4 regions of the Mesorhizobium sp. WSM4846 genome follow, and region 3 is predicted to be linked to each of the others. Evidence: riboswitches for the same ligand, from Rfam matches in the RefSeq annotation. Region 3 holds a riboswitch; each other region holds the start of a gene.

Region 1 (7,601 bases), on a different contig from region 3:
CTTCGGCGATGATCCGGCCCGCGACATCAGCGCCTTTGGCGTCAAGTCGTCGGCGCCGACGCAATATCCCGCCGGCACGACGGCCGATCTCGGCGACGGCGAGACCTTGCAGCTCAACCCCGACGGCAGTTTCGTCATGACCTCGACCAAGCCGTTCGAGGGCGAGCGTGGCCAGCGCGTCTACTACGCCTCGTCGGCGCCACCGAAATTCACCACCGACAATTACAATACGGTGCTGTTTTCGGAGGGCATCGGCCGCTCCTTCATGAATTCGCTGACCGTCACCATTCCAGCGACGGTCATCCCGATCCTGATCGCGGCGTTCGCGGCCTATGCGCTGGCCTGGATGCGCTTTCCCGGCCGGGCGTTGCTCATCGCGGTGATCATCGGGCTCCTGGTCGTGCCGCTGCAGATGTCGCTGATCCCGCTGCTGAAACTTTACAACGGCGTCGGCAGCTTCTTCGGCGTGCCGTCGAAAACCTATCTCGGCATCTGGCTGGCGCATACCGGCTTCGGCCTGCCCTTCGCCATCTATCTCTTGAGAAGCTACATTGCCGGCCTGCCGCGCGAAATCATGGAATCGGCGCGCATCGACGGCGCCAGCGATTTCGAGATCTTCGTCAAGATCGTGCTGCCGCTGTCGTTCCCGGTGCTGGCCTCCTTCGCCATCTTCCAGTTCCTGTGGGTGTGGAACGATCTGCTGGTCGCGATGGTTTTCCTCGGCACCGAGGGCGACCAGATCGTGCTGACCGCCAAGCTCAACGCGCTGCTTGGCTCGCGCGGCGGCGACTGGGAGATCCTGACGACATCGGCCTTCATCACCATTGTCGTGCCGCTGATCGTGTTCTTCTCGCTGCAGCGCTATTTCGTCCGCGGGCTGCTCGCCGGCTCGGTGAAGGGAGGTTGAGATCATGCAATCCGCTGTGAAAGCGACGTTGAGCCCCGACCTCGCCGTCGACCGCGACTGGTGGCGAGGTGCGGTGATCTACCAGATCTATCCGCGCAGTTTTCAGGACTCGAACTGCGACGGCATCGGCGACCTCAGGGGCATCATCGGCAGGCTGCCCTATATCGCGGCGCTCGGCGTCGATGCCATCTGGATCTCGCCGTTCTTCAAGTCGCCGATGAAGGATTTCGGCTACGACGTGTCCGACTATTGCGACGTCGATCCGATGTTCGGCACGTTGGCCGATTTCGACGCCCTGACCGCCGAGGCGCACAGGCTCGGGCTCAAGGTGATGATCGACGAGGTGCTGTCGCATACCGCCGACATCCATCCGTGGTTCAAGGAAAGCCGCTCGAGCCGCACCAACCCGAAGGCGGACTGGTATGTCTGGGCCGACGCCAGGCCCGACGGCACGCCACCCAACAACTGGCTGTCGATCTTCGGCGGTTCGGCTTGGCAGTGGGACACCAGCCGCCAGCAATATTACCTGCATAATTTCCTGGCCGAGCAGCCCGATCTCAACTTCCACAGCCGCGCAGTCCAGGACGCGCTGCTCGATGTCACCCGCTTCTGGCTGGAGCGCGGCGTCGACGGTTTCCGCCTCGACACCATCAATTTCTACTTCCACAGCCAGGGCCTGGAGGACAATCCGCCGCTGCCGCCCGAACAGCGCAACGACCAGACCGCTCCTTCCGTCAACCCCTACAACTACCAGGACCATCTCTACGACAAGAGCCGCCCCGAAAACCTCGGCTTTCTCGAACGCTTCCGCGCCCTGCTCGACGAATATCCGGCGACGGCGGCGGTCGGCGAAGTCGGCGATTCGCAGCGCGGACTGGAGGTGGTGGCGGCTTATACCGCCGGCAGCAAGCGCGTGCACATGTGCTATTCGTTCGACTTCCTGGCGCCCGAAAAGATCAGCGCGGCAAAGGTGCGTTCGGTGCTGGAAGCCTTTGGCGAGGTCGCCAGAGACGGCTGGTCGTGCTGGGCCTTCTCCAACCACGACGTGATGCGCACTGCCTCGCGCTGGGCGGGCGGCGAGGCCGACCAGACCGCTTATCTCAAGGTGATCTCGGCGCTGCTGATGTCGCTGCGCGGCTCGGTCTGCATCTATCAGGGCGAGGAGCTTGGGCTCGGCGAGGCCGAGCTGCAATTCGAGGACCTGCAGGACCCCTACGGCATCCGGTTCTGGCCGGAATTCAAGGGCCGCGACGGCTGCCGCACGCCGATGGTCTGGAATGGCGCCGACGGCAATGGCGGCTTCTCCACGGCAAAGCCCTGGCTGCCCGTGCCTGCCAAGCACCTTTCGCAGGCGGTCGATGTGCAGCAGGGCGACGACAGCTCGCTACTGGAACACTACCGGCGCTTTCTCGCTTTCCGCCGCCTGCATCCGGCGGTGGCCAAGGGCGACATCGAGTTCATCGAAAGCCAGGGCGATACGGTCGCCTTCACGCGCCGCGAGGGCAATGAGCAGATCGTCTGCGCCTTCAATCTCGGCAGCCGACCGGCCGAAGTCGATCTCGGCGGACGCTCGCTGCAGCCCTTGCCGGGGCACGGGTTTTCGGGACAGACTGACGCCGGCTTTATCCGCCTCGGCGGCTACGGAGCCTGGTTCGGGCGTATCGATTGAATTTGCAATTCACTGGAGGGAACCCATGGCCGATGTCACGCTAAGGCAAGTGAAGAAATCATACGGCAATCTCAACATTCTCCACGGCATCGACCTCGACATAAAGTCGGGCGAGTTCATCGTCTTCGTCGGCCCTTCGGGCTGCGGCAAGTCGACCTTGCTGCGGTCGATCGCCGGGCTTGAGGAAATCACCTCCGGCGAGCTCAAGATCGACGGCGAGGTGGTGAACGACGTGCCGCCGTCGAAGCGCGGCATCGCCATGGTTTTCCAGTCCTATGCGCTCTATCCGCACATGACCGTCTACGACAACATGGCGTTCTCGATGAAGATCGGTAAGGAGAGCAAGGTCGAGATCGACAAGCGAGTGCGCCAGGCGGCGGAAATCCTGCAGCTGACCAAATATCTCGACCGCCTGCCCAAGGCGATGTCGGGCGGCCAGCGCCAGCGCGTCGCCATCGGCCGCGCGATCGTGCGCAACCCCAAGGTCTTCCTGTTCGACGAGCCGCTGTCGAACCTCGACGCGGCTCTGCGGGTTGCCACCCGCATCGAGATCGCCAAGCTCAAGGAGTCGATGCCTGCTACAACGATGATCTACGTCACCCACGACCAGGTCGAGGCGATGACGCTGGCCGACCGCATCGTGGTGCTCAAGGAGGGCCATATCGAGCAGGTCGGCACGCCGATGGAACTCTACAAGAAACCCGGCAATCTGTTCGTCGCCCAGTTCATCGGCTCGCCGGCCATGAACATCCTGCCGGCGACGATCGACAAATCAGGCAACCCGACCATCGTCAGCCATGTCGGCGGCCGCAAGGCGACGGTGCCGATCGCCACGCCGGCCTCGGCGACGGGCGCTTCGGTGAGCTTCGGCGTGCGGCCGGAGGATCTGACGATCGCCACCGGCGCCGATTATCTTTTCGAGGGAACAGTGGACTATGTCGAGCAGCTCGGCGAGGTCCAGCTCGTCTATGTCGACATCGGCCGCGCCGACCTGCCGCTGGTGACCAAGCTGCCAGGCAATGTCGAGGTCAAGCGCGGCGCTGCGCTGCGGTTGAATGCCGATGCCGGCGACCTGCATATTTTCGATGCCGACGGACATTCATTCACGCTCCACAAAGCGGAAGCAAAGGCAGCCTGAGAGCGGCAGCCGAACTGATGGAGTTTGGTGACCCAAAAACGAGAGCGGCGGGCAAAGCCCGCCGCTCTTGTGCGTTCCGGTCGCTGTTAGAGCGACGTGCGTCCAAGTGGACGCACAAAAGTACACTTTAACACTTTAACGCTGCGCATCGTGCTTTCCGAACATCGAACCGATTTTCGGGCCGACGCGCTAGCGGCCGAACAGGTTCCGGTCGCTGCCCTGCGGGGCGGACTTTTGTACGTCGCCCGACGAATTGAGCAGCTTGTAGACCGGCGAGCCGGTATTGCGTACCGAAGACGTCTGCGTGTTGTCGACGTTGATGGTCGCCTGCTTGTTGATGTCGGTTCCGCCAAAGTTGTCGCTACCGGCAAAAGCGCTGCCGGCAGCAATCAAAAGCGCGGCGGCGGTAAGAACGATCTGCTTCATTTTCAAAACTCCTGGATTTTCTTGGTTCCACCAGCGCGGCGGGCAAATGCCGCCGCCGCTGTTGGAACGAACTGTTAGTTGTTGCCGAACAGGTTACGGTCGCTGCCGTTGACGGGTTTCTCGTCAGCCGGAACCGGATTCTGCGCCGAAGCCGAATTCCGAATCGAAGCCGTGTACGAGTTGCTGTCGACCGCGGCGGCCGGTTGGTTGGCACCGTTCGATCCAAAGTTGTCGCTGCGGGCAAAAGCGCCGCTGGAGACGGCCACAATGGCTGCGGTGGCAAGAATGAGCTTCTTCATTTCAAATACTCCTGAGTTCCTCAGATCCCGAGCGGCGGACCGCCACTTTGCTGTTTTGGACCAGCTGTTAATTGTTGCCGAAAAGGTTGCGATCGGCGCCCTGGCCGACGGGCTGCTTTTCAGCGTGAGCCGGCGTCTGGACAGAGGCCGTATACGAGCTGTCGATCGCAGCAGTCGGCTGGTTGGCGGCGTTGGACCCATAATGGTCGCTGCCGGCAAAGGCGCTGCCGGTGATGGCCAGAGCGGCGACGGCAGCAAGAGCGATCTTTTTCATTTTAATACTCCAGTATCTTAGTCTTCCGTCCGCCTAGCGGCGTGTCTTGGGAGGATGCGCGTCATTCGGACAGCCCCGATGTGGGAAGGCCATTCGGCGGATTCCAATCACGAAGTTGTTCCGTGTGGACCAAGAATCTACACCTTGAAATTGTACCAGAGGCATCTGCTACCATGGTTTTATGGTTTGTTTTCAATATCTTATTCAAAATTACCCGTTCATGATTTGACGGATTGGCGGATCTGCGTTCACAGGGTGCTGCACGCATTGTCAACAGAAACGAACCGTTCGGTTCGATTTTAGAAGCGGCTAACAGTCACTTTTGTAAACTGTTAACCTTCCTGATCTCCGCCGCGGGTCAGATTCGATGTCACAGCAGCCGACAGTGGCCGCCGAAAAGTGGGGTTTCAGCCCTGCAGATATAAACCTGCAGGTTTCGCCGGCGGTGTCGCGCCGCATGGATACGATGTCGCTTTCATGCCGACAGTCAGCCGGCCGGCATGATTAGATCACGCCATCTCAGGTGCCGCTTGGTGACGACGAAGCGGAGAATTGGGAAGCCGGTCAGAACCCGGTGCTGCCCCCGCAACGGTGGTGGAGTTCAAGTCGCAACGGGAGACCACTGGGCCACAAGCCTGGGAAGGTGTCGCGATGAGTCCGCAAGGACACTCCAGAGCCCGGAAACCAGCCCGAGATTTTTAGACTCGACTGATCGCGGTGGGCGGTCAAGAGGTGGATGATGCATGTCGGCCCTGTCGCCGGTCTGCGGCCGATCCTCCCTCCATCACCACCAGTTCAGTCCTTACACGAGGACAGGACATGGACGCGCGCAACGACATGCTGAGGCTCTTGCACGGCCGCAGGCAAGGCTATTCGCTCGAGCAGCCCTTCTACACCGATCCAGATTTCTTCAAGCTCGACATGGAGCTGATCTGGTATCGCGACTGGCTGTTCATCGGCCACGATTGCGAGTTGCCGAAAGCTGGCAGCTATATCACCGCCCAGATCGGCGACTATCCGGTCGTGCTGGTCCGCGACCAGCAAGGCAAGGTCAATGCCTTCCACAATTCCTGCCGGCATCGCGGCAGCCGTGTCTGCAATGCCGACAAGGGCACTGCGGCGAAGCTGGTCTGCCCCTATCACCAGTGGACCTACGAGTTGGACGGCCGGCTGTTGTTTGCTCGCCAGATGGCAGACGGCTTCGACAAGAGCCAGTTCAGCCTGAAGCCGGTGGCTTGCGAAAGCGTTGGCGGCTACATCTTCATCTGCCTGGCCAACGAGCCGGTCGACTTCGCGCCGATGCGAGCCATGATCGAGCCTTACCTCCTGCCGCACCGGATGCGCGAGGCAAAAGTCGCCTTCGAATCGACCATCGTCGAGAAGGGCAACTGGAAGCTCGTCTGGGAGAACAACCGCGAGTGCTATCATTGCGCCGGCAACCATCCGGAACTCTGCAAGACATTCCCGGAAGCGCCGACGGTGACCGGGGTGCAGGGCGCCGACAGCGATCCGGAGATGCTCGCGCACTGGGCGAAATGCGAGGCGGCAGGCCTGCCGAGCAAGTTCCGCATCGATCCGGCCGGGCAGTATCGCGCCACCCGCGCGCCGCTGCTGCGCGACGCCGTCAGCTACACGATGACGGGAAGACGCGCGGTGAAGAAGAACCTTTCCGACAGCGTTTCGACCGACCGTATCGGCTCGCTGCTGCTCTATCACTATCCGACGACCTGGAACCATATCCTCGGCGATCATGCCGTCACCTTCCGCGTGCTGCCGATCAGTGCCACGGAAACGGCCGTCACCACCAAATGGCTTGTCCATAAGGACGCGGTCGAAGGCGTCGATTACGACCTCGCCGAACTCACCCATGTCTGGACCGAGACCAACGATCAGGACCGTCGCATCGTCGAGGAAAACGCCTTCGGCATCCTGTCGCCGGCCTATGAGCCCGGCCCCTATTCGGAACTGCATGAGGGCGGCGTCATCCAGTTCGTCGAATGGTACGCCTCCTTCATCGGGCCGCGCCTTGCCGAGGTCGGGCGGCCGGCGCTGCGCAGCGTCGCCTGAACGAGATCAAGGGGATGAATGCGATGACGGACCTTGGCCTCTACCGCCATCTCGACGAGATGGCGCCCTGGAACGACAGGCTCCAAGTGCTGGAAGTCATCAGCGTCAGCGACGAGGCGCCTGAGGTGAAGACCTTCACCTTCCGCTCTGACAACCAGACCTGGTTCCGCTACAGACCGGGGCAGTTCGTGACGCTGGAACTGCCGACCACCGAGGGCCCGCTGATGCGGACCTATACGCTGTCGTCCTCGCCGTCGCGGCCGTTCTCGATCGCGGTGACGGTGAAGGCGCAGGCCGGCAGCCTCGGCACCCGCTGGATGTTCGACAATCTGAAACCCGGCGTTCACGTGAAGGCCTATGGGCCGGCGGGCGACTTTTCGCTGCACAGCCATCCAGCGGCCAAGTATCTGTTCATTTCGGCCGGCTCCGGCGTGACGCCGATGATGTCGATGCTGCGCTGGCTGAACGATTGCGCGCCATGGACAGATGTCGGCTTCGTCAACTGCGCGCGAAAGCCCGAGGAGATCATCTTCCGCAAGGAGCTCGAGCTGCTCGGCAGCCGCATGCCGGGCCTGACGCTCGGGTTCATGATTGAGGAGCGGTCCAGCCGTGAGGGCTGGTTCGGCCATATGGGCCGGATCGACGCCATAAGGCTGCCGCTGCTGGCGCCCGATTTTCGCGAGCGCGAAATTTTCTGCTGCGGCCCCGACCCGTTCATGCGCGCCGTGCGGCAGATGCTGGAGGCGGCCGGCTTCGACATGGCCAACTACCATCAGGAGAGCTTTGCGGCCCCGGCGGTGGAGGAAATACCGGCCCCGTTC
Region 2 (7,601 bases), on a different contig from region 3:
TCGGATGGCGCAGATCGCGCAAGGCGGCCAGCCGCATCGACGGCAGCCGATCCGCGTCCGCTTTCCATGCCGCCGCCAGCCCGGCCAGGTCGCTGTCGGTGAAGGACAGCGCCACGACATCCGCAGGCGTCTGCCTGAGATCGACAGGCTCGGCGAGATCGTCGAGCGAGGCGGATGTGGTGGTGAGGATGTGCATGGCGGCTCGTGCCTGAGGTCAGCCGGCGAGAATACGCTCGATGGCCGGGCGGTTCAGCCCTTTCAGGCCGATGACGACGAGGCGCGAGCGGCGGTCGTCGTCGGCGGTCCAGGCGCGGTCGTAGTAGTGGTTGACGCGCGGCCCGACAGCCTGCAGCAACAGCCGCATCGGCTTGCCGCCGACCTCGACGAAGCCTTTTACGCGCAGCACGTTTTCTTCCTCCGCCGCCGTGGCGACACGCAAAGCCAGCTCATCGGGATTGGCAATCGACGGAATGTCGATGACGAACGAGTCAAAATCGTCATGCTCGTGATCGAGCTCGTCATCGTGGTGGGTCTTGCGGTTCTCTATGTCGTCCTCGACGGCAAGGCCGAGGCCGAGCAGCACGGAGGGATCGACCTTGCCCTGCGAGGTCGGCACGATCTTCACCGCGCGGGCGGCGTGCTTGCCGATGATGGCATTGGCGCGGGCCGAACCGGCGGCGTCCATCAGGTCGCTTTTCGACAGTATGATCAGGTCAGCGCAGGCGAGTTGGTCCTCGAACACCTCCTCGACCGGATCGTCGTGGTCGAGCGTCTCGTCCTGCGCGCGCTGCGCCTGCAGGGCGTCCATGTCGTTGGCAACGCGGCCTTCGGCCAGCGCCAGTCCGTCGACCACGGCAATGACGCCGTCGACCGTCACCCGGCTCTTCACCGTCGGCCACTGGAAGGCCTGGACCAGCGGCTTGGGCAGCGCCAGCCCGGAGGTTTCGATCAGGATATGGTCGACCCTGGGCGTCAGCGACAGGATCTGGTCGAGCGCCGGGACGAAATCGTCGGCGACGGTGCAGCAGATGCAGCCATTGGCCAGTTCGACGATGTTTTCCTCAGGGCAGGTGTCAATGCCGCATCCCTTAAGAATCTCGCCATCGATGCCGATGTCGCCGAACTCGTTGACGATGATGGCCAGCCGCTTGCCGCCAGCGTTTTCGAGCAGATGGCGGATCAGCGTCGTCTTGCCGGCGCCGAGGAAGCCGGTGACGACGGTGCAGGGCACGCGCAAGACGGAAGTGGTCATATCTGGTCCTTCAAAAGGTCGAGGGGAGGGATGCGAGCGACGAGGCCGCGCTTCAGGCAATCGGGCCGGCCGCGCCATGGAATGAGACCGTCGGTCGAGGTGGCGAAGAGTTTTGCGCCGGTGATGAGATCGGCGCCGCTGGTCGCGCTCAGGTCGCCAAAGACATAGCTCCAGCAGCCGTCGCGCAGGATAGCGGCGCTGAGGCGGCGCTTGCAGTTGCCGAGGCATTCGACGCTGCGGATACGGATGTTTTCGCCAGAGGCGGCGCGGCGCGTGTCTTCGGCCAACAATTCGCCGGCGCGAGGATGGCCGTCGGAGCCGGTCTCGTCACGGCAGGAGGCGCAGACGATCACGGTGACGTCGGCCAGAGCATCATCATCGCCGGACAATACGCCCGCTGTCTCAGCCGAAAAACTGCTGTCGCGTTCCAAATTAGGCTCCTTGCCCGGAAAACCCGCCAGGCGATCGGATTTTTATGTCCTAGACGGCAGGTCTCCTGGCTCGCGGGTCATCGCCCTGGTGCCGCCTTCCCGGGATTTTCCCAGTGGTTATCGGCCTTGGCTCGTCGCTTACAGTTGCGGGGACAGCCGCGGATTTGAAATCGAGATTTCGCACCGCATTCCCTCTTGGCTCCTCCCTTTGCCGAGAAGGAGACCGTCTGAACCGGATTTAGGCTTGTGGAGGCAGTCGTGTCAACGCACGTCTACGACGCCGCAATGTCGGCGAGAGCCGAACCCAGATCCCCCGCAGGCGTCACCTCGATGCGTTCGAGCCCGAGCCAGCCCTGCATCAGCTGCAATTCCTCAAAAAGTTCGGCGGCGGTTTGCGGCGGCGCGCCGGGTTCGGCATAGGCGGCATGGACGCGCAGCACGCCGGCCGGGCGGTCAGCCTTAAGGTCGATGCGCGCCACGATCCTTTCGCCGAGCAGGAACGGCAGCACATAATAGCCGTATTGGCGCTTTTCAGCAGGGGTGTAGATCTCGATGCGATAGCGGAAGTCGAACAGTCTTTCCGTACGCGTCCGTTCGAAGACAACCGGATCGAACGGAGCGAGCAAGGCGCGCGCCTCGATCTTGCGCGGAAAACGAGCGTCCTTGTGAAGATAGGCCGGCTTGCTCCAGCCTTCGACGGTCACCGGCAAGAGGTCGCCGGCGTCGACCAGTTCCTCGATGCGGCCTTTGATATCAGCGGGAGAGAGGCGGAAATAGTCGCGCAGGTCGCCTGCTGTGGCGACGCCGTGGGCGCGGGCGGAAATGCGCAGCAATTCGCGGTGCGCATCCTCAGGCGATGGCACTGGCAGGGCAAGTATCGCCGGCGGCAGCACGCGCTGCGGCAGATCATAAAGCCGCTCGAAGCCACGACGCGACGCGGTGGTAATACGGCCGGCCCAGAACAGCCATTCGAAAGCGTGCTTGGCGTCGCTCCAGCCCCACCAGCCGCCTGAGCCTTTCTGGCCTTCCAGGGCGGAAGCGGCGATCGGGCCGCGTTCGACGACCTCGCGAAAGATGTCTTCAATGTAGGCGGCGCGCTCTCGGCCCCACTTGGCCAGCCCATTATACATTTCCTCGCCACGTTCGGCCCGCTCCATGCGCCAGCGCATCAGCGGATAGGTTTCGACCGGCAGAAAGGAGGCTTCGTGCGCCCAATATTCGAAGACTTTGCGCTTGCGCGTCACCGCGGCGTTGTCGAGCAGGGCGAGCGGGTAGGGGCCAAGCCGCGAATAGAGCGGCATATAATGGGCACGCACCACCGCGCTGACGGAATCGATCTGCAGCAGACCGGTCCGGGCAAGCACACGGGCCAGATGGCGGCGATCGGGCGTGCCGTTAGGGCGAGGATCGGCAAACCCCTGTGCGGCAAGCGCGATGCGCCGGGCCATGGCGAGCGAGATTTTTTCCTTCATGCAGACGGCACTCTGTCGGGTTCGACCAAAGGTGGGAGCGATGATTCCGCACCATGCTAGCAGGGTTTTGGCGGCATCTATGTCAGGAGAGAAAAGTGGAGTAAAAAGTGAAGGAAATCAAACAGGAGCGGATCGGACCAGTTTATTCGGATATGCCGTCGAGCACCGTGTTTTGAACAAGGTTTGACTTGCTTCGCCGAAAGCCCTGCGCTAACCCTCGCCGCGTTGCAGCATAGAGCCCCCTAAAACGGTTCAGTGGTTAAACTGTCACGCTTCCGCAAGTGGGTCCGGTGCTGTAATCAGAGTGGATTGGCCGCCAACGGAAAGCTGCAGCATGAACGCATTGTTGAGTTCGTACCTGCCCATCGTCCTGTTCATCGGCGTGGCGCTGGTCGTCGGCCTGGCGCTGCTTGCCGCACCCTTCCTGGTGGCCTACCGCAATCCCGATCCGGAGAAGCTTTCCGCCTATGAATGCGGCTTCAACTCCTTTGACGATGCCCGCATGAAGTTCGATATCCGCTTCTACCTGGTGTCGATCCTGTTCATCATCTTCGATCTGGAAGTGGCCTTCCTGTTTCCGTGGGCAGTGTCTTTCAGCCAGATCGGCATGCTCGGCTTCTGGTCGATGATGGTGTTTTTGGCGGTGCTGACCATCGGCTTTGCCTATGAATGGAAGAAAGGAGCGCTGGAATGGGATTGAGCGACAATTCCGGCACGCTTGTCGCGCCGAAGCCAAAAGGCATTCTCGACCCCAGCACCGGAAAGCCGGTGGGGGCGAATGATCCTTTCTTCCTCGAGATCAACAACGAACTGGCCGACAAGGGCTTTCTCGTCACCTCGACCGAGGCGCTGATCACCTGGGCGCGCAGTGGCTCGCTGATGTTCATGACCTTCGGTCTTGCCTGCTGTGCGGTCGAGATGATCCACACCTCGATGCCGCGCTATGACTCGGAGAGGTTCGGCGTTGCGCCGCGCGCCTCGCCGCGCCAGTCCGACATCATGATCGTCGCCGGCACGCTGACCAACAAGATGGCGCCGGCGCTGCGCAAGGTCTACGACCAGATGCCGGAACCGCGCTACGTCATCTCGATGGGCTCCTGCGCCAATGGCGGCGGCTACTACCACTATTCCTATTCGGTGGTGCGCGGCTGCGATCGCGTCGTGCCGGTCGACATCTATGTGCCCGGCTGTCCGCCGAGCGCGGAAGCGCTGCTCTACGGCATCCTTCTGTTGCAAAAGAAGATCCGCCGCACCGGCACGATCGAACGGTGAGCGCGATGATGAGCCTGAATGAACTCTCGACCTATCTCGGCGAGAAGCTGAGCGGCCGGATCGGCGATGCGGTGCTTGCCTATGGCGAACTCACGATCTCGCTCGAGCCGCACGATCTGATCGAGGTGGTGAGCTTCCTGCGCGACGATCCAAAATGCCAGTTCATCTCGATCATCGACGTCTGCGGCGCCGATTATCCGTCGCGGGCCAAGCGCTTCGACGTCGTCTATCACCTGCTGTCGCCGAAGCAGAACATTCGCATCCGCATCAAGGTCCAGGCCGACGAGGAGACGGTGGTGCCGTCGATCACCGGCGTTTATCCCGGCGCAGACTGGTTCGAGCGCGAAACCTACGATCTCTATGGCGTGCTGTTTTCGGGCCATCCCGATTTGCGCAGGATCCTGACCGACTACGGCTTCGAAGGTCATCCGCTGCGCAAGGATTTCCCACTGACCGGTTTCGTCGAGGTGCGCTACGACGACGAAGCCAAGCGGGTCATCTACGAGCCGGTCGAGCTCAAGCAGGAATTCCGCAATTTCGATTTTCTCTCGCCATGGGAAGGGACGGACTACGTTCTGCCGGGCGACGAGAAAGCCAAGACGAATTGAGACGCCAGAATGGCTGAAACCTCCGTCCGCAATTTTAACATCAACTTTGGACCTCAACACCCTGCAGCGCATGGTGTTTTGAGGCTGGTTCTTGAGTTGGACGGCGAAGTCGTCGATCGCGTCGATCCGCATATCGGGCTGTTGCATCGCGGCACCGAGAAGCTGATCGAAGCCAAGACCTATTTGCAGGCCGTGCCCTATCTCGACCGGCTCGACTATTGCGCTCCGATGAACCAGGAGCATGCCTTCGCGCTTGCCGCCGAGCGGCTGCTCGGCATCGAGGTGCCGAAGCGCGGCCAATTGATCCGCGTGCTCTATTGCGAGATCGGCCGCATCATGTCGCACATTCTCAATGTGACGACGCAGGCAATGGATGTCGGCGCGCTGACGCCGCCGCTGTGGGGTTTTGTCGAGCGCGAAAAGCTGATGGTGTTCTATGAGCGGGCCAGCGGTTCGCGCATGCATGCAGCCTATTTCCGGCCCGGCGGCGTCCACCAGGACCTGCCGCAGCAGCTGGTCGAGGACATCGGCAACTGGATCGATCCGTTCCTGAAATCGCTCGACGACCTCGACGCACTGCTCACCGGCAACCGCATCTTCAAACAGCGCAATGTCGATATCGGCACCGTCTCGCTGGCCGATGCCTGGGCCTGGGGTTTTTCCGGCGTCATGGTGCGTGGATCCGGCGTCGCCTGGGATCTGCGCAAGTCGCAGCCCTATGAATGCTATGCCGAGATGGATTTCGACATTCCGATCGGCAAGAACGGCGACTGCTACGACCGTTATCTCGTGCGCATGGAAGAGATGCGCCAGTCGGCGAAAATCATGCGCCAGTGCATCGACCTGCTGCTCGGCAAGGAAGGCAGCGGGCCGGTGTCGAACCTCGACGGCAAGGTGGTGCCGCCGAAGCGCGCGGCGATGAAGCGCTCGATGGAGGCGCTGATCCATCACTTCAAGCTCTACACCGAAGGCTATCGCGTGCCGGCCGGCGAAGTCTATGCGGCGGTCGAAGCCCCAAAAGGCGAGTTCGGCGTCTATCTGGTCTCGGACGGGACCAACAAACCCTATCGCTGCAAGCTGCGCGCGCCCGGCTTCGCGCATCTGCAGGCCATGGACTTTTTGTGCCGCGGCCACATGCTGGCCGACGTCACCGCCGTTCTCGGCTCCCTCGACATCGTGTTTGGTGAGGTGGACCGGTAGCAATGAACGCGCTTGTCACCGCAGCGGTCCTGACAATGGCGGCCCAAGTTCCTGCTTGGGGCCCCGATGATCGGCTGCTGTCACGAGACCTGCTGAAGATTGGGTTTGAGCTGGTTGCGGAAGGTGACTTATTGATGGGGCGCACGTTCGAGAGACATGCACCGTTGGATGACGGGATTGTCCTTCATTCCTTTCCGCAGTGCCAGCTGGATTCGTTCGTTGCCCAGGTGCCCAGCCGGCCACGGCCCTATTGTGTCTCCTGGGTTGGCGATCGTTACGACGAATACATCCGCCTGAAGCGCGGGAAAGAAGAGTTTGTGTGCGTGTTAGGGCAATCCGAGAACTGCTATCGCGTCTCCAGCTCGATTCAGTAAGAAACAAATAAAGCGAAACTCCATGTCAGTCCGCCGTCTCGCAGAAGCCAGCCTCCAGCCAGTCTCCTTCGCCTTCAACCGGGCGAATGCGGCAGCGGCGAAGCAATGGATCAAGAAGTATCCGAAGGGCCGCGAGCAGTCGGCGATCATCCCGTTGCTGATGCTGGCGCAGGAGCAGGAAGGCTGGGTGACCAAGGCGGCGATCGAGACGATCTCCGACATGCTCGGCATGCCCTACATCAGAGGGCTCGAAGTCGCGACCTTCTACACCCAATACCAGCTCAATCCGGTCGGCACCCGCGCGCATATCCAGGTCTGCGGCACCACGCCCTGCATGCTGCGCGGCTCGGAAGCGCTGATGGATCTGTGCCGCTCGAAAATCCATCACGACCAGTTCCACACCAACGACAAGGGCACGCTGTCGTGGGAAGAGGTCGAATGCCTCGGCGCCTGCGTCAACGCGCCGATGGTGATGATTTTCAAGGACACTTTCGAGGATCTGACGCCGGAGCGGCTTGCCGAGATCATCGACCTCTATGATGCCGGCAAGGGCGCCTCGGTGACGCCGGGGCCGCAGAACGGCCGCATCACCTCCGAGCCGATCACCGGCCTGACGACGCTGAAGAGCGAAAAGGCAATCCTGAAGACGACCCGCGACAGGGACGCCAAGGCAGCCGCCAAGGCCGCCAGGGAGCCCGCGCCAGCGGCAATTGTCGCGGCGCCGGCGGCTCCGGCCCAGGCATCGGCCGGCCCCGTTGCGCCGTCGAAGGCCAGCAAGCCGAAGACCGATGCGCCCGAAACCAGCCCGGCGCTGGAGACGCCTTCTCCGGCAAAGGTCGCACCGGAGACGGAAAAGGCGGCGAGCGTCAGAGCACCGCGGCATTCGGCGGCCAACGCCAACAGGGCCGCGCCGGAAGTCGAAAAGGTTTTGAAACAGCGCAGTGGTCCGATAGTCAAGGCTGAGCCAGCGGCTGCTTTCAAGGCGCCGGAAG
Region 3 (7,601 bases):
AGGGCGTTTGCAAGCCGCATGTGGAGAATGGTCTCCGTGCACATCGTAAGGACTCCATTTATGAAAATTCTATTCCCTGCGGTGGCTGTTGCGCTTGTGGCAGCCACAGCTTTTGCTGCGCAGTCCATTCCGCCAGACCTCAGAGAAACGGCACTGGCCACCTTCAAGCCCTTGCCATTCACGCCGGCGCTCGCCAACAACCCGAGCACGCCCGAGAAGATTGCCCTCGGCAATGCACTGTTCTTCGATCCACGCCTCTCGTCCTCAGGCGTTTTCTCCTGCAACTCGTGCCACAACCTGGCCACCGGGGGCGACGACAATCGTGAAACTTCGATTGGCCATGGTTGGCAGAAGGGGCAGCGCAACGCGCCGACGGTGTTTAACTCTGTCTTCAACAAATCACAGTTTTGGGACGGTCGCGCCGAAGACCTGAAAGCTCAGGCCAAAGGGCCGATACAGGCCGGTGTCGAAATGGCCAACACACCGCATCGAGTGGTCGAGACGTTCAAATCGATGCCGCAATATGTGGAGTTGTTCCATTCAGCTTTCCCGGAGCAAGCAGATCCCGTCACCCTCGAAAACGTAGTCAATGCACTCGCAGCCTACGAGGGGACACTGGTCACGCCGGCCCCCTTCGACGCCTACCTCAATGGCGATGACACCGCCATCGGTTCCGAAGCGAAACAGGGCCTGGCCCTTTTTTTGGAAAAGGGCTGCTCGTCCTGCCATTCCGGCGTCAATATTGGTGGGGAAGGCTATTACCCATTCGGCCTCGTAGAGAAGCCTAGCGCCGACATTCTGCCGGAGAACGACAAGGGACGATTTGCCGTCACCAATGTACCAGAGGATTCCTATGTTTTCCGCGTGCCGTCGCTGCGCAACGTAGCAATCACCGCGCCATACTTTCATTCGGGCAAGGTCTGGGACCTGAGAGAGACCGTCGCTATCATGGGCACCACCCAGCTTGGCCAAGAGCTAACGCAAATCGAAATCGATCGGATCGTTGCCTTCCTTCATTCGCTGACCGGAAAGCGACCGGAGATCACATATCCCATCTTACCGACTGAAACGCCCACAACACCTCGGCCTCGATCCTAGGCAGTGGGAAAGCAGACGATCGCGGCGGGCCTGTGAGCATTTCCTTGCCCGATCTGGGCGAATTGCCACGAGCGTCGCCGATTTGGCCGCGATACGTCGCCGACGATTGAGCGGCGCACGTCGGGGGAGGACCCACTGCTTTTGCACAGCGATGCCCCTCGCGCGGAGATCGACGGCAGCCAGGGTGGCGTTCCCGTCAGCACCTCCGCAAAGTCACATCGACCAGTCGCCCTGCCAGTCCATCACCACCTTGCCCGAGCTGCCGCTGCGCATCGCGTCGAAGCCTACTTGAAAATCAGCAATGCCGATGCGGTGCGTGATCAGGCCGCTGACATCGAGCGGGCCCTGCACCAGCGCGATCATCTTGTACCAGGTTTCGAACATCTCGCGGCCATAGATGCCCTTGAGATGCAACATCTTGAAGATGACCTTGTTCCAGTCGATCTCGAAGCCGGTCGGCGCGATGCCCAAAATGGCGATCTTGCCGCCATTGTTCATGGCGTCGATCATGTCGCGGAAGGCGGGTGCGGCGCCCGACATTTCGAGGCCGACGTCAAAGCCTTCAGTCATGCCGAGCGCCGGCATGACGTCGCGCAGCTTTTCCTTCGATGCATCGACAACGTGCTGGACGCGGAGCTTTTTCGCCAGCGCCAGCCGCACCGGGTTGATGTCGGTGATGACCACTTTTCGCGCGCCGACGCACTGCGCCACCAGCGCACCCATGATGCCGATCGGCCCGGCGCCGGTGACCAGCACGTCCTCGCCGACCAGATCAAAGGACAGTGCGGTGTGGACCGCATTGCCCAGCGGATCGAAGATCGCGGCGATCTCGTCGGGCACATCGTCGGGGATCGGCACGACGTTGTGCTGCGGGATCGCCAGATATTCACCGAAGGCGCCGGGCCGGTTGACGCCGACGCCGAGCGTGTTGCGGCACAGATGCCCCCTGCCCGCCCGGCAATTGCGGCAATGGCCGCAGACGATGTGGCCTTCGCCCGAAACGCGCTGGCCGATCTTGTACTCGGTGACTGCCGCGCCGAAGTCGGCGACCGTGCCGACGAATTCGTGGCCGGTCACCATCGGTACCGGCACGGTCTTCTGCGCCCACTGGTCCCAATTGTAGATGTGGACGTCGGTACCGCAGATCGCGGTCTTCTTGATCTTGATCAGAACGTCGTTCGGGCCGATTTCCGGCACCGGCACTTCTTCCATCCAGATGCCCGGCTCGGCCTTGGCCTTGACCAGCGCCTTCATCATGTTCGACATCAGATGCTCCTTACACCTTGGTTGGTTCTACTCCTCGCCGCTCCTCCGGTAGCCTAAACAACGGAAAGGTAGGCTCGGAGAGCACATCCTGAGATCTTTGGATCGATCGTAATGTTGGCGGCTGCCTTTGTGTCGAGCAACACTTCACCGCGACCCGTGCGCGTGAAAACCTGTTCCAGCGAACCTTAGCGGAAGCGGAGCAAGCGCCATGCCAGATGCAGCCAAGTTTCAATCAAGCGATGAGGAATGGTCGCAGCTTGCGGTTAGGCGGTATTGCTATTTTGTCGATGTCCGCCACATGCGACCGATGCTCTCGATGGTCGACCTCGCCGCCGATATCTCGATGTGCCGGTGCACCGGCGGCATCCGCAAGCGTTCGCCCCTCGGTGAAGTGTCTGTTGACCGCTGGCTGTGTGAGAGGCTGAAGCTCATGGACAAAGCCGCCTTCCCCCATTTCGTGATCGAAGTCATTCATCCTGCGGACCAGAGTGCGAGCAAATCCTGCCCCGCCGCTGAGCCGTCGTGCCGACCTTCGGCTGGACAACAAGGGTGGGGACTCGCACGCGTCGACCGACCTCTTCGCGGCTTTTCGATGCCGTCCTTTCTGCCTCAAATTATCCGCGAAGCCCGCGGGTCACATGTTTGCCCGTCACAGTGGCCCAGCGGCCTGCGCCTGCACTTTCTCCCGCAATGCGCATGCTGCAGCGACCATGTTGATGAGGGCAGGGCGGACCTCCTCCCATTTCCTTGTTTTGAGGCCACAGTCCGGATTCACCCACAATTGGCCGTCCGACAGTCGCTCGCGGGCAAGTTGGGCGAGATGCAAAATCTCGCCAATCTCCGGGACACGTGGTGAGTGAATGTCGTAGACGCCAGGACCGATTTCGTTCGGATATTTTGACTTCGTGAAGGCGTCCAGCAGTTCCATTTTGGAGCGCGACGTCTCGATCGAAATGACGTCCGCGTCCAGTTCAGCGATCGAGTCGATGATCTCATTGAACTCAGAATAGCACATGTGGGTGTGAATTTGGGTCGCGTCCTCTACGCCCGTCGAAGCGATCCGGAAGCATTCGACAGCCCAGCCGAGATAATGTTTCCAGTCGGACTTCCGCAGGGGCAAGCCTTCGCGAAACGCGGCCTCATCGATCTGGATCACCCTTGCGCCAGCTCTTTCAAGGTCAGCCACTTCATCGCGGATGGCAAGTGCGATCTGGCAGCAGGCCTCGGCGCGGGGTACGTCGTCGCGAACAAAAGACCAGTTAAGAATCGTCACTGGGCCTGTGAGCATGCCCTTCATTGGCTTTTTCGTCAGCGACTGGGCAAATTGCCACCAGAGAACCGTCATCGGATTGGGCCGCGATACGTCGCCGAAGATGATGGGAGGGCGCACGAGCCGGGAGCCGTAACTTTGCACCCAGCCATGCTGGGTGAAGGCGAGGCCGGACAGCTGCTCGCCGAAATGCTGCACCATGTCGTTGCGTTCAAACTCGCCATGTACCAGCACGTCCAACCCGATCTCCTCCTGCCAACGGACCGCCGCCTCGGTCTCCTTCTTCAGGAAGGCCTGGTAGTCGATATAGCTCAGCCGGCCCTTCGCATGGGCGGAGCGCGCCCTGCGCACCTCGGGCGTCTGCGGGAAGGACCCGATGGTCGTCGTGGGGAACGGCGGCAGGCCGAGCGTGTCGGCCTGGATTCTCGAGCGCTTGGCAAATGCGCTCTTTCGTTGCTTCATGACGCTGTCAATGCTGCTAACGCGCCCGTGGACGAGCGGATCATGGACCTTTGCAGACATTGCGCGCGCGGCGGCCGCCTCTTCAGAACCCTTCAGCGCGCCTGCTACGGCCTCCCTGCCTTCGGACAAGGCTTGGGCCAGCACGAGCAGCTCTTCAGTCTTCTGGGCGGCGAATGCCAGCCACGAACGGAGGTCTACATCGAGCGCGGTCTCCATCCGCAGGTCCATCGGCACATGAAGCATCGAGCAGGAAGGCGCAATCTCGACGCGATCCAGCGGCCACCCGGCAACGACCGGCTTGATGCGGTCGAGAATGGCAGCCAGGTTCGCGCGCCAGACGTTGCGGCCGTCGATCAGGCCAAGTGAGAGCACCAGATCCTTCGGTGCGAGCCGACCAACCGTCTCCAACTGCTCGGGAGCGCGCACGAGGTCGAGATGCAGGCCCGCCAGGCGCAGCGAAAGCGCGGTCTCGAGATTGTTTCCCAGCGGCCCGAAATAGGTAGCCAGCATAATTTTCAACTTGGGCGCGGCTTTCGACAGCTGCCCATAGGCGAATTCGAAGGCAGCTCGTTCGTTCGGGTTAAGATCGAGCACAAGGGCCGGCTCATCAATCTGCACCCAGTCGGCCCCCGAGAGATCCAGCCTCTGCAGGAGTTGCTCGTAGACGGGTAGCAGGCGCGGTAGGAGCGCTATGGGATTGAAGCCCTGGTCGGGAGACTTCGCCAGCTTGAGGAAGGTCACCGGTCCAAGGATGACCGGGCGTGTATGGATGCCGAGCTCTTTTGCCTCCAGAAAGTGATCGACTGGTTTCGCCGACGAGAGGGCGAATGTCTGATCGTCGCCCAGCTCCGGCACATGTAGTGGTAGTTAGTGTCGAACCATTTGGTCATTTCCATCGCGGTTACGCGCTGCCCCTGAACTGCATGCCCGTGACTGGCGTGTCCACAACCCGCAGTATCGCCTTGCGTCCCGCGCGCTATCGCGAAGTAGATGTCAAGCGGGACCTCGCCGCCCGTCCAGCCGTAACGAGCTGGCACGGCGCCGACCATTGCTGCGGTGTCGAGCACATGGTCATACAGTGAGAAATCGTTCGACGGGATTTTCGACACGCCGCGGTCGTGCTGCTCGCTCCAGCTGGCGGCACGCAGTGCCTTGGCCATCGACACTAGGTTGGCAGCAGACGATTTTCCGGACCAGTAGCTTTCGAGCGCGAATTTCAGTTCTCGCCGGCGACCGATACGCGGCACGCCAAGCGTTGCTATGGGAACTTGCTGGGAGACATTCATTCCATACCCCGATGGTTGGGGCGGGGACAAGGAAGGCGCTAGCAGGCCGGCATCAACGCCGAGCTGCCGCGGCCACCAGACACCCCGCCCGTGGACGTTGTTGGCCGTGGCAGGTCTCCTGGCTCGCGGGTCACAGCCTCTGCCCCGTCTTCCCGGGGCAGTTCGCCCTAGTGACATTGGTGGGTTTGGCTCGCCGCTTACAGTTGCGGGGGGCAGCGCCGGCATTGCACCGGCTTCCCTCTTAGCTCCGCTACGGCAACGCCTTGCGGAGAACCACGACACCCAGACAATCGCAGCGGCCCGCTTTGTTGTCAATGCCGTATAAAGAAATGTTTATGTCTTTATGTGAAATTGTTCGTTTGCGGCGTGTTCTCAAGTCGCAGGTCGCGGTAGAGCTGAGCCGTTTGCGCCACTCTCCGGGCTTGTGCCTCGCCGCTCGGGCAATCTGCCGGTGACACGATCCCGGCTCAAAAACGACTTCGTCAAAAACACGTTTTGGCCATCATGATCGGCGGCAGTACTGGCCGAAGTGCGACAACGTTCCTGAGCCTGCAAAATTGAAATTTGGAGAAAACCGCCATCCTTCACGGACGGGCACGCGACATTTCAATGTGTACGCGCTTGTCTGGACAGCCTCACAAAGGGCGCTGGCAGCACCTCGCTGAAACACCGCCCTACAACAATCCCGCCTGCTCAGCCTCGCGGCGCAGATTCTGCCGCGGCCTGGGGCCGATCTGCTGGATCACCAGTCCGGCCGCCAGGGAGCCAAGGTCGCCGCAGGTCTGCAGGTCGCGGCTTTGCGTGTAGCCATGCAGGAAGCCGGCGGCATAGAGATCGCCGGCACCCGTCGTGTCGACCAGTTCCTTGATGGCGATCGCCTTGATCACCACGGTCTCGTCGCCGCGCACGATCACCGAACCTTTTTCCGAGCGGGTCACGGCGGCGATGCGGCAATCCTTGCGGATCTGCGCCAGCGCCTCGTCGAACAACGCCGTCTGGTAGAGCGACTTGATCTCGTGGCTGTTGGCAAAGACGATATCGACCGTGCCCGAACGCATCAGGTCGAGGAATTCGTCGCGGTAGCGGTCGACGCAGAACGAATCCGACAATGTCATCGACACTTCGCGCCCGGCTGCATGGGCGAGCTTCGCCGTCTGCCGGAACGCTTCCTTGGCGCGCGGCGGGTCCCACAGATATCCCTCGAAATAGGTGACGGCGGCGCCAGACGCCTTGTCCGCTTCGACATCCTCAGGACCGAGCTCGACGCAAGCGCCGAGATAGGTGTTCGTCGAGCGCTCGCCGTCCGGCGTGACGAAGATCATCGAGCGCGCCGTTGGCGGTTCGCCTTTGAGCGGCCTGGTGTCGAAGGCGACGCCCTGCGCGTGCATGTCATGGGCGTAGATTTCGCCGAGCGTGTCGTTCGAGACCTTGCCGAAGAAGGCGGCGCGGCCGCCGAAGCTGGCGACGCCCGCCGCCGTGTTGCCGGCGCTGCCGCCGGAGGCTTCGATGGCCGGGCCCATGCGGCTGTAGAGCAGCTCGGCGCGCCTCGTATCGATCAAATTCATCGCGCCCTTGATGATGCCGTTCGTCTCAAGGAATGCCTCGTCGCACTGGGCGATGATGTCGACAATGGCATTACCGATACAAAGCACGTCATAGTTCGGCATCAATCATGTCTCCGCCAAAAACCCAAGCCAGCTTCTCGCCACGCCGGGGCCGGCCTGTTTTTGGCGAATGTGAAATGGTCGCCCTATGCCGACGCATCCAATACCGGCGCATCACGCAGCTGCCGGTCCTGCCTCACGCAACAGGTCGTCGGCTCTGTCCGTCTTTTCCCAGGTGAACTCCGGCTCTTCGCGGCCGAAGTGTCCGTATGTCGCGGTCTTGCGGTAAATCGGCCGTAGGAGATCAAGCGCCTTGATGATGCCTTTCGGCCGGAGATCGAAAAGCTCAAGGACGGCGCGCTCGATTCTTTTTTCATCAATCTTTGCGGTTCCGAATGTATTGACGAGGACAGAGACCGGCGCGGCCACACCGATCGCATAAGCAAGCTGAACCTCGCACACCTCCGCAAGTCCGCTGGCAACGACGTTTTTTGCGACGTACCGCGCCGCATAGGCGGCCGACCGATCAACCTTGGACGGGTCCTTGCCCGAAAAGGCACCACCGCCGTGACGCCCCATCCCGCCGTAGGAATCGACGATGATCTTGCGGCCGGT
Region 4 (7,601 bases), on a different contig from region 3:
AGCGAGCCGATCAGCACCGGCTGGTGGATCAGGTAGAAGGCGAGGCTGTGCCGGCCGATAAAAACCAGCGGATCAGTCCAGCGGCCGGGCGCCAGGCCCGCCAGCCGCGTCAGCACGCCGGAGGCGAAGGCAAGCTTTGCCGCTGCGATGCCGGCAAGCACAGCGCCGAACCATGGAAACAGCGGGACATAATCGTTGGAGCGCGGGTTGGTTGCCGACAGGCCGACCCACCACAGGGCCGGATGATCGAAGATCTCGGACCTGAGGTAAAGCGGCGCGGTGATGACGAAAGCTGCGACAACCAGCGTCAGCAGCGCCGGCAGCCGCAGAAACGCCAGGCCGAGCAGGCTGGCCAGCGCGATCTCGTGCAGGATGCCGAAGAAGATGAAACTGTCGGGTGTGGCAAGCCTTGTGGCGGCCGATATGGCGAGCGCCGCCCCGCCGACCATGGCGAAGCGTTTCCAGAAGCCGTTCCAGCGGATTTGCTTGCCATGGGCGAGGAACAGGCTGACGCCGACCAGGAACAGGAAGGTCGAAGCGATGCAGCGCGCGTAGAATTTCCACCAGCCAAAGGCAGTCAGGCCGGGATCGGTGTAGCCGAAGAATTCGAGATCCCAGGTGAAATGGTAACTCGCCATGGCAAGCAAAGCGATGCCGCGGGCGACGTCGATAGCGATGATGCGCCTGGATCGGTCCTGAACGGCCGGCGTAGGAATGGTCATGGTCTCGCAATTCTGATTCAGTGCTGCAAGACGACTATCATGGTTGCCCCGGACAAAAGAAGACAGGCGCCGTTCCTTCTTCCTTCTCCCCTTGTTGTGGGAGAAGGTGGATTGGCGCGCAGCGCCATGACGGTTGAAGGGGTGCTGGCCGGAGCGCTGTTGGTGCCAAGCTGGAACACCCCTCATCCGACCTCGCTTCGCGAGGCCACCTTCTCCCACAAGGGGAGAAGGAAGAGCCCACGAGAAACGATTACCTTGACGGCGCATTCGCGCTGCTAGCTGGCGGAATTTGGTTTGCCGGGCGCGGCGATTCTGCCTATAGTCGCAGCCGTCGTCGGTTCCGTTTTGGAACCAAAGAGGGAATGCGGTAAGGGCAAAATCTCCCAATGCCGTGGCTGCCCCCGCAACTGTGTGCGGTAGTCCTCTCCATATGCCACTGAAGAATTTCTTCGGGAAGAGCTTCTTCGGGAAGGTGGGGAAGGGCGCTGATCCGCGAGCCAGGAGACCTGCCGGCGACAGGAGAACTGACTTCTATGCCCTCGGGTGGAGGGCGAAAGGACAAGACATGAATACCGCTTCCGTCTCGCTCGGCGCTTCCGTCTCCTCGCAGTCGCGCTTCGTGCAGTTGGCGCTTGCTGCATTTCTCGGCGTTTTCGTCATGGGTTTTGTCGGCTTCTCGCATATCGATGCGGTCCACAATGCCGCTCACGACTATCGCCATTCGATGGGCTTTCCCTGCCACTGACGAGGGGCTGTCACCATGACACTGTTTCGCAACGTCGTGTTCATCGCGGCGATCGCAGGGCTTGTGGCCGGCGTCGTTCTCGCCTGCATGCAGGCTTACGCCACGGTGCCACTCATCCTCAAGGCAGAAGTCTACGAACAGACCGGCGGTGGTCACACGCATGACCATGGTTCAGCGCCGGCCGCAGCAGGCAGCAATGCCATGAGCAGCGCCGTGCCGGCTGAAGCAGCCACCGCGGAAGAGGAAGGCTGGGCGCCGGCCGATGGCTTCGAGCGCTTCGCCTTCAACGTCGTTGCCAACGTCGTCACCGGCATCGGCTTTGCGCTGATCCTGGTCGCCGCTTCGGAGTTCGCCGGCGGCATCGGCAATTGGCGACAGGGTATGTTCTGGGGCCTTGCCGGCTTTGCCGTGTTCACGCTGGCTCCGAACCTTGGCCTGCCGCCCGAACTGCCGGCGATGCCGGCGGCCGATCTCGCCCAGCGCCAGGTCTGGTGGACGGCGACCGTGCTGGCGACCGCGGCCGGCCTCGGGCTGCTCGCCTTTCGCAAATCGCTGCCGCTCGCGGTAATTGCCGTGGCGTTGATCGTGGCGCCGCATTTTGTCGGCGCGCCGCAGCCCGACAGTTTCGAATCGCCGATCCCGGAAGGTCTGCACCATCAGTTCGTGGTGGCGGTGACGCTGACCAATCTGGTGTTCTGGCTGGTGCTCGGCGCTGTCGTCGGCTTGGTGCGCGGCCGCTTGACCGGCACCGCAACCAGCCTGCGCGATAGCCTTGCCTGATCGCGCTGCTCCAGGCAGCAAGCTGACCCTGGTCGTCGGCGGTGCACGCTCGGGCAAGAGCGCGCATGCCGAAAGCCTGGTGACGGCCTGTCCAGCGCCGTGGACCTACATCGCCACGGCGCAAGCCTATGACGACGAGATGCGCGAACGCATCGCGCTGCACTGGGCACGGCGCGGCGAGGGCTGGACGACCGTCGACGCGCCGCTCGATCTCGTCGGCGCGATCGAGGCGCTGCCTGACGGCCGGCCCGTCCTGATCGACTGCCTGACGCTGTGGCTGTCCAACCACATGCTGGCCGAACGCGACATTGAGGCCGAATGCCGAGGGCTGGCGGATGTGCTGTCGCGGCCGCGCGGGCCGTGGTTCGTGGTTTCCAACGAGGTCGGGCAAGGCATCGTGCCCGACAATGCGCTTGCCCGCCGGTTTCGCGATGCCGCCGGCCGGCTCAACCAGCAGGTCGCCGCCGTCGCCGGCACGGTGCTGCTGATAGTGGCGGGACTGCCGCTCAAGGTGAAGTGATATGACCGATATCGATGACAGGGACGAGCAACGCCACCGCGCCAAGATGGCCAAGCGCAAGGCGGTGCAGGACGCCGAGGTCGCGGCCAAGACGGTCGAGAAGGGACTGCTGATCGTTAACACCGGGCCCGGCAAGGGCAAGACCACTGCCGCCTTCGGGCTGGCGCTGAGGATGCTCGGCTACGGCAGGCGCGTCGGCGTCGTCCAGTTCATCAAGGGCAAATGGCATACCGGCGAGAAGGACGCCTTTGCCGCTTTCGGCGACCGGGTCGTCTGGCACACGATGGGCGAGGGTTTTACCTGGGAAACGCAGGATCTGAAGCGCGACATCGCCGCCGCCGAGGCTGCCTGGGCCAAGGTGCTCGAGCTGATGGCCGATCCATCGATCAGCCTTCTGGTGCTCGACGAATTGAACATCGCGCTGCGCTACGACTATCTCGATCTCGACACGGTAGTGGCGGCGCTGAAGGGCCGCCGCGAAAACCTGCATATCGTCGTCACCGGCCGCAACGCCAAGCCGGCGCTGGTCGATGCCGCCGATCTGGTCACCGAGATGGGCGTGACCAAGCATCACTTTTCCGCCGGCGTGAAAGCGCAGCAAGGCATAGAGTTTTGAGGTTTTGCCCGCCTCTTCTTCCTTCTCCCCTTGTGGGAGAAGGTGGATTGGCGCGTAGCGCCAAGACGGTTGAGGGGTGCTGGACGGAGCGCCGTCGGTACCAAGCTGGAACACCCCTCATCCGGCCGCTTCGCGGCCACCTTCTCCCACAGGGGAGAAGGGAAGGCCGCTACCGGCGCGGGTCTGGACGTCACGCAACGATGACGATCACCGACAGCAAGCCGAACAGTCCCATCAGCAGAAAGTCGGCAACCCGATAGAGTCTTAGCGCTCGCCTGATGTCCACGCTCTCGACATCGCGGCGGCCGCCTTCACCCATGAATGCGTCGTCGACCATGACGCCGTCGTAGGAGCGCGGCCCGGCCAGCGCCAGGCCGAGCGCGCCGGCCATCGCCGCCTCCGGCCAGCCGGCATTCGGCGAGCGGTGCTTTTTCGCGTCGCGCTGCACGGTGCGCCAGGCGTTGCCGGCATCGGCGTCTTTGACGAGGAACGCGGCCAGCACGATGAGCAGCGCGGTCAGCCGCGACGCCGGCAGGTTGATCAGATCGTCGAAGCGCGCCGCCGCCCTGCCGAAGGCCTCGTGGCGCGGCGTGCGGTGGCCGATCATCGAATCGGCGGTATTGGCGGCCTTGTAGGCGACGCCGCCGGCCAGCCCGCCGACGCCGATCCAGAAGACCGGCGCGACGACGCCGTCGGAAAAATTCTCGGCCAGGCTTTCGATCGCCGCGCGGCAGACGCCGGCTCTGTCGAGCTTTTCCGGATCGCGGCCGACGATCTGCGAGACGGCAACACGACCGATGTCGAGTCCGCCATTGTCGAGTCCGTCGGCCACCGCCTCGACATGCTCGGCCAGGCTCTTCTGCGACAGCAGCGATGTCGCCAGGAGCGCGGTGAGGATCAATCCGGCTGGAATGCCCGCAAGCATGGTTTCCACCGCGAAAGCGATGGTGGCCGGCACAAGCACGATGATCACCAGCGCATGAACACCGCGCCGGCGGCGCAGGGCGTCGGAATCAGTATCGCGGTTGAGCCTGCGGTCGAGAAAGGATATCAGCCTGCCGAACCAGGTGACGGGATGGCCGATGGCGCCGAGCAGCCAGCTGGGATAGCCGACAGCGAATTCAACAAGCAGTGACAGGAAAGCGATCAGGATCGACATGAAGTCTCTTGATGGAGCGGCGGCAGTGGTGGATCACGGCGGAAGCCTTGGCCGGGCGAGGGCGCTTTTTCCGCATGCGCCGCAGCCCTTCGTCGACCTCTCGACCGGTATCAATCCGCACTCCTATCCGTTTTTCGAGCTGCCCGCCACCGCCCTGTCGAGATTGCCGGAAGCTGCGCGGGTCCGTGATCTGGCCGATGTCGCGGCAAGCGCCTACGGCGCGCCATCGGCGGCCAATGTGGTGGCAGCGCCGGGCACGCAGATCCTGTTGCCGCGCGTCGCTTCGCTGGTCAGCCCCGGCAAGGCGCTGGTGCTCGGGCCGACCTATGCCGAGCATCAGCGGGCAGCGGCAATCGCCGGCCATGCGGTGACGGAGATCGATGATTTCGATACCCTGGCAGGAGCCGACCTTGCCATCGTCGTCAACCCCAACAATCCGGACGGTCGCATCGTCGAGCGCAAGAAGCTGCTTGCGCTTGCCGAAAGTTTGCGCGCCAGAGGCGGGTTGCTGGTCGTCGACGAGGCGTTCATCGATGTCGGCCCGCTTGGCGAAAGCCTGGCCGGCGATGTCGAGCATGGCGGCATCATCGTGCTGCGGTCCTTCGGCAAGTTTTTTGGCCTTGCCGGCCTGCGGCTCGGCTTTGCATTGGCCGACACACTGACGGTCGAACGGCTGGAGGCGCAGTTCGGGCCGTGGGCGGTTGCCGGACCGGCGCTCGAATATGGCATCCGCGCGCTTGCCGACAGCGGCTGGCAGGCCGAGATGCGGCGCCGTCTGGCCAGGGATGCAGCACGGCTCGATGCGCTGTTCGGCCGCTTCGGTATCCCGGTCGCCGGCGGCACCACGCTGTTTCGCTATGTCAGGCTGAGGGACGCCGCCGGTCTGTTTTCGGGGCTTGGCGAGCGCGGCATCCTGCTCCGCCATTTCTCCGGCCGGCCGGAGGTGCTGCGCGCCGGGCTGCCGGGCGAGGGCGAGGAATGGCAGCGGCTCGAATCGGCTCTTGCCGACTGGTCGCAACAGCGCGACGATGGGGCCTAAAGCGCGTCGCAATTGAACGGACTCATGCGACGCGCTTAAGTTCTTTTTTTATGCATGTCGTTATCGCAAAACCGCTGCGCACTTTTGCGCGACATGCACTGGGAGCTCAACCAATGATCCATGTCTGTTCGCTGTCGAAAGTCGAGGAAACCGTCGCGAAGACCGGGGCCGAGCGGCTGCTTTCGCTGCTGGCCGCCGGCACCGAGGTGACGCGGCCGGCGTCGATCGCCCGGGAGAACCATCTGCACCTGGTCATGCACGATATCGCGGTGGCGCAGGAGGGCATGACCATGCCGGGTGAGGAGCATGTTCGCAACCTGCTCGATTTCGCGCGCCGATGGGATCGTGCAGGGCCGCTGGTCGTGCATTGCTATGCCGGTATCAGCCGGTCGACGGCCTCGGCCTACATCATCGCGGCGGCATTGGCGCCGAAGCGCTGCGAGGTGGAATTGGCCGAGACGCTGCGCGCGCTGTCGCCCACCGCGACACCCAATCCGCGGCTGATCGCGGTCGCCGACGCGCTGCTCGATCGCAACGGCCGCATGACCGGTGCGATCCAGGCGATCGGGCGCGGCGCCGATGCCTTCGAAGGCACGCCTTTTGAGTTGAAGATCGACGGCTGATTCCTAGTCTTGAGGACAGTTGTTTATCCATCAAGCCACCAAGCAACCTACTCGTGCTGTGATCGCTGCAGGTATTGGCGACGTCGGCGCTGCCCCTCATCTGCCTGCCGGCATCTTCTCCCCGTATAGTGACGGGTAGAAGGGGCTGGCCGCAGCGCTGGCGCCTTTTTTGCAATGCCGGCGATTGGCGAAAACATTGATGAGGGCGCCCCTCGCCCCGTTTACGGGGAGAGGATGCCGGCAGGCAGGTGAGGGGCGGCGCGGCGCTGGCGAAAAGCCTCCTAGGCCAGCCAATCTGCAAGCTTGGCCTTGCGCACGTCCTTCAACAGGCTGATGAAACCGTCGGCTTGATGGTTGGCGGTCAGCCGGCCCTTTTCGGCCGTTGCAATGCTGGCGTCGCCGACCACGCCGTTCGGGTTGAGGTCGGTGGCGATCCAGGCGAAGGCGTGCGTTCCCGTATGGCGCAGCAGCGAGAATTCCTGTTCGGCGTGGGCGACGTTGGACACGAAATTGTCGGCCTTTGCCATGTCGACCAGATCCGGCCGGAAATGCAGCATCAGCGAGGTCTCGACATCGCCGCCATGGATGCCGTGGCGGTCCTCAAGCTCGGTATACATGCCGGCCGGCCGGCCAAAGCGCTGCCAACTCGTCTTCACCGCCAGCATCTTTGCCCGCACGCGCAATTCTCGCGTCATGATGCCCATGATCTCCTCGTTGCCGCCATGCGAGTTGACGACGATCAGCTTCCTTAACCCGGCCCGTGCGACCGACAGGCCAAGCTCGGTCCAGGCCTCGATCAAGGTCGCCGCCGGCAATGTAAGGGTTCCCGGCGCATGCAGGTGCTCGTTCGACTTGCCCACCGCCTGGACCGGCAGGATGCGGATGTCGAGATCGCCAGGCAGGCGCGCGATCACCGTTTCGAGCATGCCGTTCATGATCGAGGTGTCAGTCGAAACCGGCAGATGCGGCCCGTGCTGTTCGATCGCCGCCACCGGCAGAACTGCGATTGTCGCCTCCGGGTCGATGGTGGCGTATTCTGTGGTCCGATAGTCGCCCCACCACACGCGTTTCGTTGCAACGGTCATATCATGCCTCTTCGATGCAGACCTAGCGCGGGAAGGATCGCCTGTCGATCACCCTGCCGCGATGACCTCGATCTCGACCTTGAATTCCGGCCGCGCGAAACCGGATACGATCATCAGCGTCGAAGCCGGCGCCGGGCTGGTGAACAGGCGATCGCGAACGTCCATATAGGGTTTCAGAAAGACGCGATCGGTGACATAGGCGTTGATGCGCACGATGTCGGAAAGTCCAAGCCCGGCGTCGCCGAGAATCGCTGCGATGTTTTGAAAACAGAGCTCGGCCTGAGCGCCGGCATCCTCCGGGATCTGATCGTC

What was found. A riboswitch is a leader RNA that binds a small molecule or an ion and turns the genes downstream of it on or off. The one in region 3 is predicted to bind cobalamin.
Region 1: linked by a shared signal. The riboswitch ahead of AC0L15_RS04435 (aromatic ring-hydroxylating oxygenase subunit alpha) and the one ahead of metE (5-methyltetrahydropteroyltriglutamate--homocysteine S-methyltransferase) in region 3 are both predicted to bind cobalamin.
Region 2: linked by a shared signal. The riboswitch ahead of AC0L15_RS14130 (DUF1636 family protein) and the one ahead of metE (5-methyltetrahydropteroyltriglutamate--homocysteine S-methyltransferase) in region 3 are both predicted to bind cobalamin.
Region 4: linked by a shared signal. The riboswitch ahead of AC0L15_RS14315 (CbtB domain-containing protein) and the one ahead of metE (5-methyltetrahydropteroyltriglutamate--homocysteine S-methyltransferase) in region 3 are both predicted to bind cobalamin.

The regions. Positions count from the first base shown of each region.
Region 1 covers NZ_JBVVPZ010000003.1:94,911-102,511, forward strand. The annotation lists gene AC0L15_RS04405 (carbohydrate ABC transporter permease) at 1-907, shown strand, start outside; gene bglA (beta-galactosidase BglA) at 912-2,576, shown strand; gene AC0L15_RS04415 (ABC transporter ATP-binding protein) at 2,602-3,714, shown strand; gene AC0L15_RS04420 (DUF680 domain-containing protein) at 3,904-4,140, opposite strand; gene AC0L15_RS04425 (DUF680 domain-containing protein) at 4,215-4,439, opposite strand; gene AC0L15_RS04430 (DUF680 domain-containing protein) at 4,507-4,713, opposite strand; cobalamin riboswitch at 5,218-5,420, shown strand; gene AC0L15_RS04435 (aromatic ring-hydroxylating oxygenase subunit alpha) at 5,533-6,780, shown strand; gene AC0L15_RS04440 (FAD-binding oxidoreductase) at 6,804-7,601, shown strand, end outside.
Region 2 covers NZ_JBVVPZ010000014.1:1,494-9,094, forward strand. The annotation lists partial or broken gene AC0L15_RS14120 (cobaltochelatase subunit CobN) at 1-196, opposite strand, end outside; gene cobW (cobalamin biosynthesis protein CobW) at 215-1,252, opposite strand; gene AC0L15_RS14130 (DUF1636 family protein) at 1,249-1,683, opposite strand; cobalamin riboswitch at 1,722-1,926, opposite strand; gene AC0L15_RS14135 (winged helix-turn-helix domain-containing protein) at 1,956-3,155, opposite strand; gene AC0L15_RS14140 (NADH-quinone oxidoreductase subunit A) at 3,490-3,855, shown strand; gene AC0L15_RS14145 (NuoB/complex I 20 kDa subunit family protein) at 3,846-4,427, shown strand; gene AC0L15_RS14150 (NADH-quinone oxidoreductase subunit C) at 4,433-5,035, shown strand; gene AC0L15_RS14155 (NADH-quinone oxidoreductase subunit D) at 5,045-6,235, shown strand; gene AC0L15_RS14160 (hypothetical protein) at 6,238-6,609, shown strand; gene nuoE (NADH-quinone oxidoreductase subunit NuoE) at 6,632-7,601, shown strand, end outside.
Region 3 covers NZ_JBVVPZ010000034.1:64,996-72,596, forward strand. The annotation lists gene AC0L15_RS24285 (cytochrome-c peroxidase) at 61-1,098, shown strand; gene tdh (L-threonine 3-dehydrogenase) at 1,312-2,364, opposite strand; gene AC0L15_RS24295 (hypothetical protein) at 2,597-2,839, opposite strand; partial or broken gene metE (5-methyltetrahydropteroyltriglutamate--homocysteine S-methyltransferase) at 3,014-5,382, opposite strand; cobalamin riboswitch at 5,474-5,675, opposite strand; gene AC0L15_RS24305 (adenosine kinase) at 6,057-7,049, opposite strand; gene metK (methionine adenosyltransferase) at 7,161-7,601, opposite strand, start outside.
Region 4 covers NZ_JBVVPZ010000014.1:39,478-47,078, forward strand. The annotation lists gene AC0L15_RS14310 (heparan-alpha-glucosaminide N-acetyltransferase) at 1-722, opposite strand, end outside; cobalamin riboswitch at 1,041-1,250, shown strand; gene AC0L15_RS14315 (CbtB domain-containing protein) at 1,288-1,467, shown strand; gene AC0L15_RS14320 (CbtA family protein) at 1,483-2,247, shown strand; gene cobU (bifunctional adenosylcobinamide kinase/adenosylcobinamide-phosphate guanylyltransferase) at 2,270-2,767, shown strand; gene cobO (cob(I)yrinic acid a,c-diamide adenosyltransferase) at 2,769-3,383, shown strand; gene cbiB (adenosylcobinamide-phosphate synthase CbiB) at 3,574-4,542, opposite strand; gene cobD (threonine-phosphate decarboxylase CobD) at 4,541-5,581, shown strand; gene AC0L15_RS14345 (tyrosine phosphatase family protein) at 5,695-6,204, shown strand; gene AC0L15_RS14350 (creatininase family protein) at 6,486-7,289, opposite strand; gene AC0L15_RS14355 (RidA family protein) at 7,338-7,601, opposite strand, start outside.